DNA from 2 places in the Solibacillus sp. FSL W7-1436 genome. Region 1 is predicted to be linked to the other one. Evidence: riboswitches for the same ligand, from Rfam matches in the RefSeq annotation. Region 1 holds a riboswitch; the other holds the start of a gene.
What was found. Region 1 has a riboswitch for cobalamin ahead of cobT (nicotinate-nucleotide--dimethylbenzimidazole phosphoribosyltransferase). Riboswitches for the same ligand answer to the same signal wherever they lie in the genome.
Positions count from the first base shown of each region.

Region 2: it holds a riboswitch for cobalamin, as region 1 does, so the genes downstream of both, cobJ (precorrin-3B C(17)-methyltransferase) here and cobT (nicotinate-nucleotide--dimethylbenzimidazole phosphoribosyltransferase) in region 1, are expected to answer to the same signal.

Region 1 covers NZ_JBBOWV010000001.1:556,872-560,041, reverse strand. The annotation lists gene MKX73_RS02805 (MBL fold metallo-hydrolase) at 1-885, shown strand, start outside; cobalamin riboswitch at 927-1,104, shown strand; gene cobT (nicotinate-nucleotide--dimethylbenzimidazole phosphoribosyltransferase) at 1,198-2,256, shown strand; gene MKX73_RS02795 (hypothetical protein) at 2,824-3,135, shown strand.
Region 2 covers NZ_JBBOWV010000001.1:2,954,451-2,957,620, forward strand. The annotation lists gene MKX73_RS14480 (energy-coupling factor ABC transporter permease) at 1-666, opposite strand, end outside; cobalamin riboswitch at 789-963, opposite strand; cobalamin riboswitch at 1,381-1,567, shown strand; gene cobJ (precorrin-3B C(17)-methyltransferase) at 1,711-3,170, shown strand, end outside.

The DNA.
Region 1 (3,170 bases):
CGACTCGGAACATTTAAGGATGTCCTGAAATGGCAGCGATCAAAACAAAAGAAGATCGTTGATTACGAAGTACCGCAGTGTGAAGATAAGCAGGTTGCGTTTTTACAAAGTAACCGCTCGGAGCAAACTGTTACGTGGATTGGCCACTCGACATTTTTAATTCAAAAAGAAGGGCTTAATATTTTAACGGATCCGGTTTGGGCAAATTGGATGGGCGTGGCGAAACGGTTAACGAAGCCGGGTTTGCAGTTAGATGAGCTGCCGGATATTGATATCGTACTTATCTCGCATGCGCATTACGATCACCTGCACGTACCGACGTTAAAGGCATTGAAAAAACGAAACCCGGATTTATTATTTCTCATTCCGGAAGGGCTCGGTTATTTGATGAAGCGTCATAAGCTACGCAACTTTACCGAGCTATCATGGTATGACAAGCATGAGGCAGGGACGCTTGAAATTCATTTCGTTCCCGCGAAGCATTGGACAAGACGCATGCCGTGGGACACGAATACATCGCATTGGGGCGGCTTCGTATTGCAAACGGCATCGGATGCGCAAAGTATTTATTATGCCGGAGATAGCGGGTATTTTAGAGGCTTCAAAGAAATCGGCGAACGCTTCAATATCTATACAGCATTAATGCCGATCGGTGCATACGAGCCGGAATGGTTTATGCATGCCTCTCACGTGACACCGGAAGAAGCGATCCAGGCGTTCTGTGATGTCGGGGCAAAAGTGTTTATTCCAATGCATTACGGTGCGTATATGCTGGCGGACGATACACCGAAAGAAGCGATTGACCGGCTGCATGTTCATTGGCAGCGAGCGAGTTTAGAAGATGTGGAGTTGAAAATGTTGACGATTGGGGAGACGTATAAATAGACCCCTTGACGAAAAAACAGGTTCAAAGTAAAGTAATGTTAAATTCATCAAGCATTAGGTGCCCGTTAAGGGAGAATAGGGAATAAAGTGAAAAGCTTTAGCGTAATCCCAACACTGTATGGAGGAGTTTCATAGCAAAACCCACTGGATGTCAATCTGGGAAGGAGCTAGGAAACTGTGAATCTGAGCCAGGAGACCTGCCTAATATGCTTACTGTTTATAGACACTGGATATGTCTGTAGTTTATTTGTGTTCGAATAAACTGCAGGCTATTTTTATTGTCAAAATTCATATTAATGGGGGAAACGAAACATGAAATTACTACAGCAGACACTTGAACAAATTCAGGAAATCGACCGACAAATGGAAGCAGCCGCACGACAGTACATAGACTCTTTAGCCAAACCGCCGCAAAGTTTAGGAAAGCTCGAATCATTGGCAATGCAGATCGCCACAATTACCGGGGAGCTTGCGCCGAAAATCGATCACAAAGCGATGATCGTCATGGCAGCGGACCACGGTGTGTATGAGGAAGGGGTAACACCGAACCCGCAAAGTACAACGGTTTTCCAAACACTATCGTTTCCGAAAGGGACGACAGGGATGTGTACGATTGCCAAAGTTACGAATGCACAAGTCATCCCGGTGGATATCGGTGTAAAAGAAGACTTGCCTCAAGATGCCGGGGTCATCATTAAAAAGGTGAAATACGGGACAGACAATATGGCAAAAGGACCTGCGATGACGCGTGAAGAAGCGATCCGAGCGATTGAAGTCGGGATTGAAGTCGCAACAGAAGCCATTCAAAGCGGTGTCAATCTAATCGGTACAGGGGAAATGGGCATTGGAAATACGACACCGAGTGCTGCGGTGCTTTCGGTACTTCACGACTGTGATCCGCTGGAAGTAACGGGTTTTGGAGCTGGTGTCGGGGCTGGCGGCATCGAATATAAAGCCGAAGTTATCCGAAAAGCGATTGCATTGAATAAGCCGAATGCGGATGACCCGATTGATGTTGTGGCAAAAGTAGGCGGGCTGGAGATTTGCGGGATGGCGGGAATTTTCCTTGCAGCTGCAGCGAATCGTGTGCCGGTCGTAGTTGATGGGTATATTTCAACAGTTTCGGCATTGATCGCCTATAAATTGAATCCGAATGTGAAAGCGTATTTGATTCCATCGCATTTATCGGAAGAGCCGGGCGCAAAAATCGCGGCCGAACTTTTAGGACTGGAACCGATGCTGCATATGAATATGCGGCTTGGGGAAGGATCTGGTGCTGCACTGGCGTTCCCGATTCTTGATGCGGCGTGTTCGATGATTACGAATATGGTCACACTGGAAGAAGCGGCAGCGCTTATAGTAGCGAAGTAGAGAAGTTATTCAAAAAGTAAAATTAATAAAATAAATTTTAAGAAACGGGCTACATTAAAAGTAATAACTACTTTTAGTGTAGCTTTTTTTATAAATAAAACGTTCCTGGAAAATAAGTGCAGTTTTTCAGTCTATTCCATTTGTTTTACCAGTAAATTATCTAATAAGCGGAACTCCCGTCTCATGTACAAAGCGGGGAGAACTCAAAAGAAAGCCCTATCCACTCCTCGTAAATGCAATGTGTGACCAAAACACTCAAAGTAATGAATAGAACTTGACTTAATTTTACAGAAAATTCAGTAAAAATCAAGCAATTGTCCTGTCAAATGCATGCCCTCTGTAATATCCTATATTAACTACATGTAAAAACATCTGTGAACTGTTAAAAATAGTTAAAAAAGTGCTTTTTTCATGGAACCTGGAATAAAGTAACCGTTAAATAGGGTAAGGAAAAGTAAGACCAATAAAGAGGAGAGGCGGGAGGGGCATTAAAGGGAACGGGGTGATCACTATTTCTCCGTATGTGAAAGGTCGTTTTTGAATATATTCGAAAAGGATGAAGATAATATGAATCAAATTTTTAAAAAAGATGAGTTTATTATTATTCCTTTTTATAAAGGGCGAAAGCAGGAGTATATGGTCGTCAATACGAAGAAGGAATTTAAAAATGGACATACGCACTTAAAATCATTTAAGATGGCCAAGTATTTGATCAATCTTGCGCGATGCCAAAAAATTAATTCCGGGTTAAGACCATATTTATTAACAAGCCTCACGAGAATATCAGCAGATCGTGAATATATTCAGAAATTGGAAGAGCTTCTGGCCGTAAAAAGAAGTAAAGGATCCAAAGCCTCTTATTATAATAAAGCAATCTAATTTGTATCGAAATATGGACAATAAAAATATAGACC
Region 2 (3,170 bases), 2.4 Mb from region 1:
AACCGTTAATAACCCTTCACTAATTGCGAGCGGAATTTGTGTTAGTGCAAAGATGCCCGCAAATTTCTGGAATGATCCTAAAATACCGCCTGCTTCAGAAGGGAAGGCTAATGCCAACTGAACAGATGTCATTACATATGTACCTAAATCACCAAGCATTGCCGCTAAAAATACAGCTACACTAAAGGATAACCCCCATTTTGTCGCGAGTTTGAAAACACCAACAGCAATAAAAGGACCCACAATGGCCATTGAGAAAATATTCGCACCTAATGTTGTAAGTCCACCATGTGCAAGTAGAACGGATTGGAATAATAGGACGATTGAACCTAAGACGCTCATCACAAACGGTCCGAATAAAATTGAACCTAAACCAACACCTGTGGGATGAGAACAGCTGCCTGTAACCGATGGAATTTTTAAAGCAGACAATACGAATGTAAAAGCACCTGAAAGCGCGAGTAGTAGCTTGCTTTCCGGATTTTCTTTTACGACTAGACGAATTACTTGTAGGCCCTTTACCAGGAACGGTAAACATAGAGCAAACCAGAATAGTGCCCATCCGATTGGTAAAAATCCTTCCATAATGTGCATGGCGTATGCTTGTTTCGGTATAAATAACAGAACGATACCGAAGTAAGCAAGTTTTGGTAATAATTGTTTCATGTTTTTTACTCCTTTTTCTTTTTGATGAAAAAAGTGCACAAAAAAATACACTTTTCAGAGTAAAAGTGCATTACAAAAAACAAGCGTCAAGCGCTTATTTTCACGCACCTATCCTCGTAGGTCTGAATCAGTCATTTTTGGCAGGTATCCTGACTCCTCTTCAATGTATTACAAGCCTTCCCACAAAAAATGCAGTGGCGTGTTATGCAATACTCCGAGTTACAGTTGCGGGACAGTACCGGAATCGCACCGGTTTCCCTATTAAGCTTAAAAAGCACCAAAAATCATTCAATTGTCACCATGTTGGAAATATTATCACTTGTTTTTTGGATTGTCACGATATTTTTTTGAATACTTCGTCTATTCGGTTTTGGATGTAAACATTGTAGATAAATTAATTCTCGCTTGTGTGTGGATATTTCTGGAATATTGTATAATCCTTTTGAATGGTTCAACGTATAAAGAATTACTAGATGGGGGAACAAGAGACTATTCCTATCAACTGAAAAATTGCTAATTGAGATAGTGTAATTGGATAAAAAATGAATAATTAATAATCGACAAACTTTGATTAGTTAACTAGTAAATTTATGTACGAACCACTTAATTCACAAATTATAACCGCTTCATTTATGCTGAAAAAGATTAATGAGGTAATAATTACCCTATCATTTTTTATTTGACTATGTTATTTTTAATTTTATAATAATTTAATAATTTGCAATTTGAATAAGTGCTTACAGATTTTTGTAAGGTAAAAGGGAAATTAGTGAAAGACTAATGCAGCCCCCGCTACTGTAATAGCTGATGAAATCACAATGAATCACTGTCGTAATGATGGGAAGATGTGAAAGTAAAAGGAAGCTTAAGCCAGGAAACCTGCTTATTCGAACGATACTTACTTTTCGGAGGGAGAAGTATAGGCGAAACAAGTAATTGTTTTTGTGTTTTTCTATACTTTCTTAAGTATTAATTTCACATGCCCGTACCTCTTTCTGACGAGAGGTACGGGCATTTTTTATTTTTTAAATGGAGGGTGTTAACATGCAAAAAGGAAAAATCTTTGTTGTAGGGTTTGGTCCTGGAGATCGGGAGCATATAACAAAACGCGCAGTCGATGCTCTACAGCAAAGTGACCATATTATGGGCTATAAGACGTATGTGGAACTGATCGAGCATTTAGTGACGGCGAAAACCATTGTCAGTACAGGAATGACAGAGGAAGTATCACGTGCCCAGGAAGCTGTAAAACAGGCTGAAGCCGGTCATATAGTTGCTGTTATTTCCAGTGGGGATGCGGGTGTATACGGAATGGCAGGGCTCGTATACGAAGTATTAATCGAAAAGGGCTGGACTGCAAAAGAAGGCATTGAAGTGGAAGTAGTTCCGGGAATATCTGCGATTAACTCCTGTGCAAGTTTACTAGGCGCTCCTGTTATGCATGATTCTTGCACAATTAGTTTAAGTGACCACTTAACACCGTGGACGGTCATCGAAAAACGGATTGAGGCAGCTGCAATGGCAGACTTTGTCGTTGCGTTCTACAATCCGAAATCCGGCAGACGCACAAGACAAATTGTTGAAGCACAGCGTATTTTGCTGAAGTATCGTTCTCCTGATACACCTGTTGGACTAGTAAAAGCTGCTTACCGGGATACACAGGATATTGTGTTAACAACATTGGCAGAGATGCTGGAACATGATATCGGAATGCTGACAACGGTCGTCGTGGGGAACTCTTCAACATTTTACTATGACAATAAAATCATTACACCGCGCGGCTATCAGCGAAAATATACATTAGGTGATGAAAAACAGCTGTTAAAACCGCACCAGCGATTGAAAAAAGAAGCGGAACCATGGGCATTGGATCAGGAAACGGGTGAATCGAAGACCGGGTATGAAAAAATTGTAGCAATCGAGAAAAAAACAGTTGAACCAGCAGCGGATATTAAAGCAAATGCATTACAGCTGGCAAATGAAGCACTAACGCTCGTACATAAAGAAACATCTGCTGTAAAAGTTGAAGAAAACCCTTTTTTAGTGCAGCAACAGGTGGAATCCATCTTTGAGTTTGCTGTATCACCGGGTGTTGCCAATAAAATGATTACACCCCATCAAATGATTACATTGGCAGAGGTTGTCGGAGAAAGAGGTACGATGGAGTATACGCCTGACCACCGTCTTGTACTGAAGGTACCGACCGATTCGCCTGAAAAACTGGTCAAAACAGTGGAACAAACAGGTTTACTCGTTCAACCGGTCGGTGACGTAGTAATCGTCAAGGCGTGTGATTTCTGTTACGGGGAAAAAGCGGAATCCATTCCATATGCCGAACAGATCATGGAAACGCTCGGTGGCATTAAAATGCCGAAAGAGCTGCACGTCGGTTTTAATGGATGTGGTATGGCATGTTATCGCGCGGTTTTTGATGATATCGGTATTGTATACCGCAAGAAAAAGTTCGATTTGTTTATCGGTTCCAAGCCAGTAGGACGAACAGC